Regions from separate parts of the Cronobacter muytjensii ATCC 51329 genome, predicted to be linked through region 3. Evidence: predicted binding sites of a transcription regulator. Region 3 holds the regulator's gene; each other region holds the start of a gene.

Region 1 (4,171 bases), 790 kb from region 3:
TGGCGGCGCTGGTGTTCCTGCCGTTTTTACGCACCCGCGGACAGAGCCTGAAAACGCTCTCGCTCTATATGCTGGTGGGCGCGCTGCAGCTGGGCGTGATGTACCTGTTCAGCTTCCGGGCATACCTCTACCTGACGGTGTCAGAATTCCTGCTGTTCACTGTCCTGACGCCGCTCTATATCACGCTGATTTACGATCTGCTGAGCCGTCGCCCGCTGCGCTGGGGCTACGCGTTAAGCGCGGGGCTTGCGGTCATCGGAGCGGCGATTATCCGCTATGACAAAGTGAGCGATCATTTCTGGACCGGGCTGATGCTGGTGCAGCTGGCGAATATCAGTTTCGCCATTGGGATGGTGGGCTATAAGCGGCTGATGGAAACGCACCCGATGCCGCAGCACAGCGCGTTTTCGTGGTTCTATCTCGGGGCATTCCTGGTAGCGGTCGTCGCCTGGTTCGCGCTCGGCAACCCGCAGAAGCTGCCAACCACGAATTTGCAGTGGGGCATTCTGGTGTGGCTGGGCGTCGCGGCGTCCGGGCTGGGGTATTTCATGTGGAACTATGGCGCCACGCAGGTGGACGCCGGCACGCTCGGCATTATGAATAACGTGCATGTGCCCGCCGGGCTGCTGGTCAATCTCGCCATCTGGCAGGAGCAGCCCCACTGGCCGAGCTTCATCATTGGGGGAGCGGTGATAATGGCTTCTCTGTGGGTCCACCGACGCTGGGTCGCGCCGCGCTCCGCACAAACGGCAGCGAATCACAGGCGTGCTGACGCGCCTGCTGAATAAACGCCTCCGTTACCGGCTGGCGCTGCTCGCCATCGCGCACCGCAGCGTACAGCCGGCTCCATAACCCGTCGCCAAGCGCGCGCGTTACCACCAGCCCCTGCCGCTCGAAATTTTCCACAACCCAGTGCGGCAGCGCGGCGATGCCCATGCGCGCCGACACCATCTGGATCAGCAGCAGCGTGTTATCAACGCTTTTCAGCGTCGGGCTGACCCCCGCAGGCTGTAAAAAGTGTCGCCAGACGTCAAGGCGACTGCGCTGTACCGGGTAGATAAGCAGCGTCTCGCTGGCGAAATCCTCCGGCGTCACCTGCGCTTTGGTCGCCAGCGGATGATCCGGCGCCACCACAAGGCGCACTTCAAAATCAAACATCGGCGAATAGTGCAGGCCGCTGCGCGGCAGAATGTCCGAGGTCAGCACCAGATCAAGTTCGTCCTGCTGCAACGCAGGTTGCGGATCAAACGTCACGCCTGATTTGAAATCCATCTCCACCTGCGGCCAGCGCTGGCGAAACGCCTCCAGCGCCGGCGCCAGCCACTGAATGCAGCTGTGGCACTCAATCGCGATGCGCAGCCGGGTCTGCTGCGGTTCGTTGCACGCCTGCAACGCGCGGCTAATCTGCGGCAGCACCTGGGCTGCGAGCTGCAACAGAATCTCGCCCTGCGGCGTAAAGCGCAGCGGCTGGCTTTTACGCACGAACAGCCGGAAGCCAAGACGCTGCTCCAGATCGCTGAACTGGTGTGAAAGAGCCGATTGGGTCTGATGCAGCGAGGCCGCCGCCGCCGCCAGCGAGCCGCAATTGCGCAGCGCCTGGAGCGTTCGCAGGTGTTTTATCTCGATCATGAAAGTCCTTCACTTGGCCATGAACATTTTGCGCTTGAGGAATATACAGTAACTGCCAATTATGGATGTGTAAACATCTGGACGTCCAAACTCGTCATAATTTGACTTGCAGATGCGTTGGCTTTCCTCGCTCGCCCCAGTCACTTACTGAAGTAAGCTCCTGGGAACTCGCTGCGTCGCCGCCTTTCTGCGAGCCGAATTATTTAGAGTTAGCCCCTTCGGAGGCGGATCCGAAATACGTACGGATTAATTAAATAAGACGAACAGATTCATTTTCTGAAACTCGCGGCTACGCGGATCCATCTTCAAGAGAGGCAGAACATCATGACTATCCATAATCACACCCTCGGTTTTCCCCGCGTCGGCCTGCGTCGCGAACTGAAAAAAGCGCAAGAAAGCTATTGGGCGGGCAAGAGCACGCGTGAAGAATTACTGGCGGTGGGCCGCGAGCTACGCGCACGCCACTGGGAGCAACAAAAAGCGGCGGGGATCGATCTGCTGCCGGTGGGCGATTTCGCCTGGTACGATCATGTGCTGACCACCAGCCTGCTGCTCGGCAACGTCCCGGCACGCCACCAGAACGCCGACGGCACGGTCGATATCGACACGCTATTCCGTATCGGTCGCGGCCGCGCGCCAACGGGCGAGCCCGCAGCGGCCGCTGAAATGACCAAATGGTTTAACACCAACTACCACTACATGGTGCCGGAATTCACCAAAGGCCAGCAGTTTGCGCTGACCTGGACGCAACTGCTGGACGAAGTGGACGAAGCGCTGGCGCTCGGCCACCACGTCAAACCAGTGCTGCTTGGCCCGGTTACTTATCTGTGGCTTGGCAAAGTGAAGGGGGAGCAATTTGATCGCCTCTCGCTGCTGAACGATATTCTGCCGGTCTACCAGCGGGTATTGGCGGAGCTTGCGAAGCGCGGCATCCAGTGGGTGCAGATAGACGAACCGGCGCTGGTGCTGGAGCTGCCGCAGGCGTGGCTCGACGCGTTCAAACCGGCCTACGACGCCCTGCAGGGCCAGACCAAACTGCTGCTGACCACCTATTTTGAAGGCGTGACCGACAATCTCGATACCATCACCGCGCTGCCGGTGCAGGGGCTGCATGTCGACCTGGTGCATGGTCATGACGACGTGAACGAACTGCATCGTCGCCTGCCGCAGGAGTGGCTGCTCTCGGCGGGCGTGATTAACGGGCGTAACGTCTGGCGCGCCGATCTCAGCGAGAAATATGCGCAGCTGAAGGCGGTCGCCGGGCAGCGCGAGCTCTGGGTCGGCTCTTCCTGCTCGCTGCTGCACAGCCCGATTGATCTCAGTGTCGAGACCCGTCTGGATGCCGAGGTGAAAAGCTGGTTCGCCTTCGCGCTGCAAAAATGTGAGGAGCTGGCGCTGCTGCGTGACGCGCTGAACAGCGGCGATACGGCAAAAATCGACCAGTGGAGCGCGCCGATCCAGGCCCGTAAACACTCGGCCCGCGTGCATAACCCGGCGGTAGAGCAGCGCCTTCAGGCGATTACGCCGCAGGACAGCCAGCGCGCCCATGCGTACCCGGTGCGTGCCGAAGCGCAGCGTGCCCGCTTTAATCTGCCGGCCTGGCCGACCACGACGATAGGCTCCTTCCCGCAGACGACGGAAATCCGCGGCCTGCGTCTGGATTTCAAAAAAGGTAATCTGGATGCGGCAAACTACCGTACCGGCATCGCGGAACATATTAAACAGGCGATCGTCGAGCAGGAGCGTCTGGGCCTTGACGTGCTGGTACATGGCGAAGCCGAGCGTAACGACATGGTGGAGTATTTCGGCGAACATCTTGATGGCTTTGTCTTTACCCAAAACGGCTGGGTACAGAGCTACGGCTCCCGCTGCGTGAAGCCGCCGGTGGTAATTGGCGACATCAGCCGTCCGGCGCCGATTACGGTGGAGTGGGCGAAATACGCGCAGTCGCTGACCGACAAACCGGTGAAAGGGATGCTGACCGGCCCGGTGACGATCCTGTGCTGGTCGTTCCCGCGTGAGGATGTCTCCCGTGAAACCATCGCGAAACAGATTGCGCTGGCGCTGCGCGATGAAGTGGCGGATCTCGAAGCGGCGGGCATCGGCATTATTCAGATTGACGAACCGGCGTTGCGCGAAGGGTTGCCGCTCAAGCGCAGCGACTGGGACGCGTATCTCGCCTGGGGCGTGGAGGCGTTTCGCCTGAACGCGGCCGTCGCGAAGGATGATACCCAGATCCACACCCACATGTGTTATTGCGAGTTTAACGACATCATGGACTCCATCGCCGCGCTGGATGCGGACGTCATCACCATCGAAACGTCACGTTCGGATATGGAGCTGCTGGAGTCGTTCGAAGAGTTTGAATACCCGAACGAAATCGGGCCGGGCGTTTACGATATTCATTCGCCGAACGTGCCGGATGTGGCGTGGATCGAAGCGCTGCTGAAAAAAGCCGCGCAGCGTATTCCGCAGGAGCGGCTGTGGGTGAACCCGGATTGTGGTCTGAAAACCCGTGGCTGGCCGGAGACCCGCGCGGCCC
Region 2 (4,171 bases), 2.0 Mb from region 3:
AGCTCGCCACCACTTTGGTCATCAACGCCAGAACGCCATACGGGGTCAGCTGCATCACCAGACGCACCAGCTTCATTACCCAGCTTTGCAGGGTGTCGATAGCCGCCAGCACGCGCTCGCCTTTTGGCGCGTCGTCTTTCAGCAGTTTCAGCGCCGCCACGCCCAGGAACGCCGCGAAAATCACCACGCTGATGATAGACGTCGGGCTCGCGCCGGTAAGATCGGCAAACGGGTTTTTCGGTACGAAGGAGAGCAGCAACTGCGGTACGGTGAGGTCGGCAACTTTACCGGCGTAGTTAGTCTGAATGGCGTTCAGACGCGCGGTTTCCGCGCTGCCCTGCACCAGACCTTCCGCCGTCAGGCCGAAGAGGTTTGTCACGAGCACGCCGACCAGGGCGGCGATAAGCGTCGTGAACAGCAGCGTGCCGATGGTCAGAACGCTGATTTTGCCCAGCGACGAGGCATTATGCAGACGCGCCACGGCGCTCAGGATCATCGCGAACACCAGCGGCATGACGATCATCTGCAGCAGTTGCACATAGCCGTTGCCGACAATGTTGAACCACTGGATAGAGGTTTTCAACGTCTCGCTGTCGGAGCCATAAATCGTGTGCAGCGCCAGCCCGAAGACCACGCCCATCGCCAGACCGAGCAGTACTTTTTTCGCCAGGCTCCACTGGGTGTGGCGCGTGCGCGCCAGCAACAGCAGCAGAACCACGAACGCGATAACGTTCGCTATCAGTGGAAGATTCATCCCCGTTCTCCTGATTTTTTTATAACCGGCATGGCCGAAATGGCATGCCTTTATGCCGCAAAGGGTATCAGAATCAAAAGAGAGGGCCTTATATCCAAATGGAATGGTTTATATCAAAACGCAATTTCAGTTTATTTACTGTTCCATCTGGTGATGAATAAAGCGGTTGAAGGTGTTCTGGAGCGAATTAATCGCAGCCGACGACCACTTCATCGCGCTGCTGTCGGTCATGCTCTGCGGCATCCAGACCGCCCAGACGAACAGCGCCATGCACAGCACCCGCTCCAGCTGATTGCCCTTTTGCGGATAGAGCAGCGGCAGGCGAAAACGCCAGCGGCACGGCCACAACAGCGGGACGCCGGCAGGCGTTATCATATCGGCGAGAATATGGCTCAGGTAGCCAAGCACCAGGCCCTGTAACGCGTCGGCAGGCAGGATCCAGGTTTCCGGCACTTTTAAGAGAAACAGCGTCAGCCCGCCGAAGACCGCCAGCAGGCTGTGCGTAAAACCCCGGTGCCCGAACATACGCGCCACGGGCTTTGAGATCCATTTTAGCCGCTGACCGAGAAACGACTTCGGGTGGTCGATATCCGGCAGCAGGCAGGTGAGAATGGCGGAAGGGATAATATGCCACCAGTCACCCTGCGCCAGCACAGGGGTCAACTCGGCATTTTTAGCAAATACCGCGCAGGCTATAGAAAAAAGCAGGTGGCCTTCCGCCGTCATGATAAAACCCTGTGACTGTCAATCTATCCAGTATAGGGTTTTTATACAGTAGAGAAAAGTGGTGACGGTGTAACACTTTGTCACCGCAGGCCCCGTGACGCCTCGTTTTGCGGCTAACGGGCGAGCCAGCCGCCGTCCACCGCCAGGGTGTAGCCGTTAACGTAATCGGACGCTGCCGAGGCGAGAAAAATCACCGGCCCCTGGAGATCCTCCGGTTTTCCCCAGCGTCCCGCCGGAATGCGCGCCAGAATTTCCTCATTACGGTCGGCATCTTCGCGCAGCGCCTGGGTGTTATTGGTTGCCATATACCCCGGCGCGATGCCGTTAACGTTAATCCCGTATGGCGCCCATTCGTTGGCGAGCAGGCGGGTGAGGCCAAGCACGCCGCTTTTCGATGCGGTGTAAGAAGGCACGCGGATGCCGCCCTGGAAAGAGAGCATTGAGGCGATATTAATGATTTTGCCGCCGCCACCCTGGGCGATGAACTGTTTCGCGACGGCCTGCGAGAGGAAAAATAGCGCTTTGAGATTGAGATCCATCACGTCATCCCAGTCCCGCTCGCTGAAATTCAGCGCGTCTTCGCGCCGGATAATCCCGGCGTTATTCACCAGAATATCGATCCGGCCGAGCGCGTCGAGCGTCTGCGTGACGAGCGCCTGCGGCGGCGCGCAGGCGAGATCCGCCTCGATGGCGACAAAGCGGCGGCCGAGCGCATGCACTTTGGCGGCGGTCTCAAGCGCCGGACTGCGGCTCACGCCCGCGATATCGCACCCGGCGGCGGCGAGCCCGAGCGCCATGCCCTGTCCCAGCCCGGTATTGCATCCGGTTACCATCGCCACTTTTCCGGCAAGCGAGAATTTATCCAGCATCTTCCGTTCCTCTTTGGCTCATCTACGCGCGCAGGGAGATCTCCCTTTCGCATTCACAGCAATGATAGGAGTCGGTGAACAAAAAGACAAAGCTGAATGAAACCCTGTTTTAAAAATATGACGGCGGGCGGTTTCTGGCGGGCATAAAGTGAAACCGCCGCCGGACGGCAGCGGTAAAAGAGGGTTAGCCAAGCAGATGCCAGGGTTCGAGTTCCGTCAGTGAATTGAGCCGCACGTTCGCCAGCGCCCAGCGCGCGTCGGCGCGGTTTTCTTCGGCGGGCACGACGATGGAGCGCATCCGCGCCGCTTTTGTGGCGATCATGCCGTTCACGGAGTCTTCCAGCGTCACGCAGCAGAGCGGATCGACGCCAAGCTTCGCCGCGGCGTCCAGATAAACCTGCGGGTGCGGCTTGCTGTAAGGCAGATGTTCGGCGGAGGCAAGCACGTCGAACTGCTCGCGCAGATCGAAAAGCGTGAGCACGCGCTCCAGCATATGCAGCGGCGAGGCGGAGGCGAGTCCCACTTTCAGCCCCTGCGCTTTACACAATGCAATGGCATCGGCCACGCCCGGCAGCAGCGGCCGTTTTTCTTCCACCAACGTTATCGCGCGGGTGATAATGCGCTGTGTCACTTCCGCAACCGACGGGCCGTTCCACGGCTGCTGCGCGAACCACAGCTCAACCACCAGATCAATGCGCAGCCCCAGCGTGTCGGGCAGCTCATGGCGGCGGGAGGTGTCGACGCCAAGCGTCGCCATCACTTCAAGCTCGGCCTGATCCCAGAGCGGCTCGGAATCGATCAGTAAACCATCCATATCAAAAATAGCGGCGAGGATCTGTCGCGGTGAAGACATCGTCTGTCACTCCTTATTTTTCGCGGGAAAGGATAATCAATAGCCGGAAAAGCGCGTTATGGCTACCGCTTTCCTGTCACGCGCCGGAAAGTTCAGGCGAAAAGGCGCCTCACGGGGTAAACTTAGGCGAATCTGTCGCGTCGCTATCAAGGGGAAAGCATGACGTATCAACAAGCTGGACGCATTGGTGTCTTAAAACGCATCGCCGGATGGGTGATTTTTATTCCTGCCACGCTCTCGACGATTATCTCCGTACTGAAGTTTATGTATGAGCACAGCGAAAAGCAGCCGGGTATTAACGCCGTGATGCTGGATTTCGCGCATGTGATGATAGAGATGGTGCGTTTTAACACGCCGTTCCTGAATTTCTTCTGGTACAACTCGCCGCAGCCCGATTTCGCGCGTCACGCCAATATCGGTTTCTGGGTTATCTATATTCTGATTTTTGTTGGTCTGGCGTTACAGGCGTCCGGCGCGCGGATGTGCCGTCAGGCGCGTTTTCTGCGCGAACATATCGAAGACAGCCTGATTCTTGAGCGCGCCAAAGGCGACGACGGCCTGAGCCGCGAGGCGCTGGAGTCGCGCGTTGTGGTGCCGCGCCACACGATTTTCCTGCAAATTTTCCCGCTGTATGTCCTGCCGGTGATTGTGCTGGTGTTGGGCTATCTGTTTTTCTCCCTTCTCGGGTTCCTGTAAGAGCTTACGCGCGCCGCGGCGCGCGTCTTTTATACTCCCACGACCTGTGTTAGCGCCTTTTGCGCGGCGACCAGATGCTGGCCGCCGAAGAGCGTCGCGCGGTTGAGCAGGGTGTAGAGCTGATAGAGCGGCTGGCGCTCCAGAAAACCGGCGGGCAGCGGCATCACTGACTGATAGCCGTCGTAAATTTGCGGCGGCTGTTCCGGATGGAGCGGCAGCATCGCCAGATCGCATTCGCGATCGCCCCAGTAACAGGCCGGATCGAAAATATAG
Region 3 (4,171 bases):
ACCGCAGGCGAAACCGCCGACCGTCTATCGCGCGCTCGATTTTTTGCTTGAGCAAGGTTTTGTGCATAAGGTGGAGTCCACCAACAGCTACGTGCTGTGTCATCTGTTCGACAACCCGGCGCATACTTCAGCGATGTTTATCTGTGGGCGTTGCGGCGTGGTGAAAGAAGAAGCGGCAGAAGGGGTGGAAGATATTATGCATGCGCTTGCGGCAAAAATGGGCTTTGCGCTGCGCCATAATGTTATCGAAGCACATGGTCTTTGCGCGGCCTGCGCGGAAGTGGAAGCGTGTCGCCATCAGGGGCAATGCGGGCATGACCACAGCATTACAGTGAAAAAGAAAGCGCGTTAAACCAGGCGGGTGGTACATCCTTGTACCGGTGGGCAGGGCAGCCTCAGGGAAATAATACCGTTGAGGTGGTAGCCAGCCGATTACCAGCGGTAATCGTGGCGAGATTCCCAGTCAGTCACTTCCTTGTCGGCTTCATCTTTCGCGTAACCGTAACGTTCCTGGATTTTACCTACCAGCTGGTCACGTTTCCCTTCGATGATAGTCATATCATCGTCGGTTAATTTACCCCATTGTTCTTTCACTTTACCTTTAAACTGTTTCCAGTTACCGCCAGCTTCATCTCTGTTCATAGACGTCTCCTTTAACATTCGGTAGTGAATCAGTCTCACAGGTTTTCCTGTGGGGGCTCAGCCAGAGTTGTCTTCATCATTTGCTGAACGTACTACTTATTTTAGACGTCAATTTTAACCGTGGCGGGATATTCAGAATCTTTAACCATAACGAAGCGCTGACACGGATAATCTATCGGTTGTCACGTCAGCGTTATCGTAGCGGAAAAGCTTAGTGCAGCAGGCGGCCGCGACGCCATAAATAGCCGAGCGACAGTCCGCGCAGCGCCAGAAAAACGGTGAGCGCCAGCCACAGCCCGTGGTTGCCGAGACTCGGGAGCGTCAGCAGCGTGAGGCCAAACCCCAGCGCCGCGACAGCCATACTGTTGCGCATCTCCGCCCCGCGCGTCGCGCCGATAAACATCCCGTCCAGCAGATAACACCAGACGCCGACAACAGGCAGGATCACCTGCCAGAAGAGATAGGGTTGCGCCAGCGCCTGCAGCGAAGGCAGAGAGGTTAACAGCGACACGATCTGCTGCCCCGCGATGGCGTACATCAACGCAAACGCGAGCGCCACCATTCCAGCCTGTCGGCACGCCGCGCGCCAGACGCTGTGCAGCTGCGATTTATCCTTTGCGCCAAACGCCTGCCCGGCATGGGCTTCCACTGCGTAGGCGAACCCGTCGAGCGCATAGGCAGTGAACGTGAGCAAGGTCATCAGGAGCGCGTTAACGGCAACAATATCGCTGCCGAGCCGCGCGCCGAAAACGGTAACAGACGCGAAACAGAGTTGCAGCAGCAGCGAGCGCAGCATGATATCCCGGTTCAGCGCCAGTAGCCTGCCGATGCCGCCGCGCCAGGCGGTTTTCAGCATCGCGAGCGTAATACCACGCAGGCGCAGCACACGGACTGCCATTATCAGCCCGATGCCAAGCGTCGCGTACTCTGCGATGGCGGTCGCGAGCGCTGCGCCCTGCACGTTCAGGCCAAGCCCCATCACAAACCAGAGATCGAGCGCGATATTAAGCAGGTTGCCGACGACGAGCAGAATGACTGGCGCTCTTGCGTACTGCACGCCAAGCAGCCATCCCAGCAAAACCAGGTTCGCCAGCGACGCGGGCGCGCTCAGCCAGCGAATCTCCAGAAATCGTCGTGCCTGCGTCAGCACGGCGTCGCTACCGCCTGTGATATGTAGCGCCAGAGCAATCAGCGGCTCGCGTAGCGCGATAATCAGCGTACCTGCGAGAAGCGCCAGCGCCATTGGCTGCACCAGCGCGCGGGCCAGCGCCGCCGGATCGCGCGCGCCGAACGCCTGTGCGGTAAGGCCGGTGGTGCTCATGCGCAAAAAGAGCAGCAGCATAAAGAGAAAACTGGTGGCGGTCGCGCCGACCGCGACGCCGCCCAGATAAACGGGGCTGTCGAGATGGCCGATTACCGCGGTATCCACCAGCCCGAGCAAGGGCACAGTGATATTGGAGAATATCATTGGCAGCGCGAGGCGCCAGAGGGCTTTGTCGGTAGAGGTCAGAAAAGGCATATGGCGTTCCGATGCCGTTACGCGAAGAAAACCGTGTATAAAATTAGCGGAGCAGGAGAGTCATTACCGTAACCGGGGCGGGCCAGTTACGGTAATGAAGCGTTACGAAGCCGGGAAAGCTGTCAGAGCCACTCGCCGTTGCGAATAACGCCGACCGCCAGGCCTTCGATAGAGAAGTTGTGCTCGCGCAGATCGACAACGATAGGTTTGAACTCGTTATTTTCTGGCAGCAGCTCAACGACATTGCCCTGTTTTTTCAGGCGCTTTACCGTTACTTCATCGTCAATGCGCGCCACAACGACCTGGCCGTTGCGCACATCCTGCGTTTTATGAACTGCTAACAGATCGCCGTCCATAATTCCGATATCTTTCATCGACATCCCGCTTACGCGCAGCAGGAAATCCGCATTCGGCTTAAACAGGCCCGGGTCAACCTGATAGTGGCCTTCGATATGCTGCTGCGCCAGCAGCGGCTCGCCCGCCGCGACACGCCCCACCAGCGGCAGACCGTTTTCTTCTTCCTGCAGCAGACGAATACCGCGCGACGCGCCGGAAACAATCTCAAGCACCCCTTTGCGCGCCAGCGCTTTAAGATGCTCTTCCGCCGCGTTAGGCGAACGGAAACCCAGACGTTGCGCAATCTCCGCGCGCGTAGGCGGCATGCCGGTCTGGCTGATGTGATCCCGAATGAGATCAAACACCTCTTGTTGCCTGGTAGTTAATGCTTTCATTCCGCCCCCTGGGTGCATATACAGTGATGCTGTGAGTATATACAGCTAAAGGCGATTTTAAAACCATAACCGGTTAAAAAAGCGCTTCTTTAGCAATTTCTGGAAAACTTATCGCAAATGCTGCCAGAGCAGCGTGACCCACACGACCAGCGCGAGGATAATCGACAGCAGTACCGCGGCGGACCCCATGTCCTTGGCGCGCCCCGAAAGTTCATGAAATTCAGGGCCAATGCGATCCACCACCGCTTCGATGGCGCTGTTAAGGATCTCAACGATCATCACCAGCATAACGGAGCTAATAAGGAACAAACGGGTCATCGGGTCGACGTCCAGCCAGCAAGCGATAATAATTGCTGCAATAACGGCGACCGCCTCCTGGCGAAACGCAGCTTCATTTTTCCAGGCAGCGCGCAATCCCTTCCAGGAATAGCCTGCTGCTTTAATAATTCGGGTTAACCCCGTGGTGTTATTGGCCATGACAAGAAACCTTTTTTAAATTCAGGCGTCAATGCTAATGCGCTTCGATAAAGAAGCACCACAGAAATTCTACGGAGTTTCTGATATTCTTGCGCCGCAATTGCATTATTAACCAGAGGCTTTACATCGTTTATGTCCGGTTGGCCACGAATTTACTACAAATTACTTAATTTACCATTAAGCGTGCTGGTAAAAAGCAAGTCCATCCCGGCGGCACCCTGCCCCGAACTTGGGCTCGATACTTCACGCCCCATCATGTATGTGCTGCCGTATAACTCGAAGGCGGATCTCCTGACGCTGCGTGCCCAGTGCCTGGCGCACGATCTGCCAGATCCTCTGGAGCCGCTGGTTATCGACGGCACTGAACTGCCGCGCTATGTGTTTATCCACGGCGGCCCCCGCGTGTTCACTTATTACACGCCGAAAGAAGAGTCGATCAAGCTGTTCCACAACTATCTCGACCTGCACCGCAACAACCCGGATCTCGACGTTCAGATGGTGCCGGTCTCTGTGATGTTTGGCCGTGCGCCGGGCCGTGAAAAAGGCGTGGAAAACCCGCCGCTGCGCATGCTGAACGGCATCCAGAAATTCTTCGCGGTCTCCTGGCTTGGTCGCGACAGCTTTGTCCGTTTCTCGCCGCCCGTGTCGCTGCGTCGCATGGCGACGGAGCACGGCACCGACAAACGTATCGCCCAGAAGCTGGCCCGCGTGGCGCGTATGCATTTCGCTCGCCAGCGCCTCGCCGCCGTCGGCCCACGCCTGCCGGCGCGCCAGGATCTCTTTAACAAGCTGCTCTCTTCAA

Evidence for each region. The regulator LexA, encoded in region 3, represses DNA repair genes until DNA is damaged. The targets are predictions, from matches to a motif close to TNCTGTATGTACATACAGNA.
Region 1: the regulator LexA is predicted to act here: its motif matches at 1,661-1,680, upstream of metR (HTH-type transcriptional regulator MetR).
Region 2: the regulator LexA is predicted to act here: its motif matches at 1,494-1,513, upstream of AFK63_RS10105 (metal-dependent hydrolase).

What each region holds. Positions count from the first base shown of each region.
Region 1 is NZ_CP012268.1:3,725,015-3,729,185, reverse strand. Features, by position in the region: gene AFK63_RS17155 (carboxylate/amino acid/amine transporter) at 1-788, shown strand, start outside; gene metR (HTH-type transcriptional regulator MetR) at 676-1,629, opposite strand; gene metE (5-methyltetrahydropteroyltriglutamate--homocysteine S-methyltransferase) at 1,954-4,171, shown strand, end outside.
Region 2 is NZ_CP012268.1:2,181,820-2,185,990, reverse strand. Features, by position in the region: gene AFK63_RS10110 (L-cystine transporter) at 1-754, opposite strand, end outside; gene AFK63_RS10105 (metal-dependent hydrolase) at 890-1,480, opposite strand; gene kduD (2-dehydro-3-deoxy-D-gluconate 5-dehydrogenase KduD) at 1,594-2,349, opposite strand; gene hxpB (hexitol phosphatase HxpB) at 2,534-3,202, opposite strand; gene AFK63_RS10090 (YniB family protein) at 3,362-3,898, shown strand; gene AFK63_RS10085 (fructosamine kinase family protein) at 3,928-4,171, opposite strand, start outside.
Region 3 is NZ_CP012268.1:147,248-151,418, reverse strand. Features, by position in the region: gene zur (zinc uptake transcriptional repressor Zur) at 1-352, shown strand, start outside; gene AFK63_RS00795 (CsbD family protein) at 433-642, opposite strand; gene dinF (MATE family efflux transporter DinF) at 854-2,161, opposite strand; gene lexA (transcriptional repressor LexA) at 2,284-2,892, opposite strand; gene AFK63_RS00780 (diacylglycerol kinase) at 3,001-3,369, opposite strand; gene plsB (glycerol-3-phosphate 1-O-acyltransferase PlsB) at 3,502-4,171, shown strand, end outside.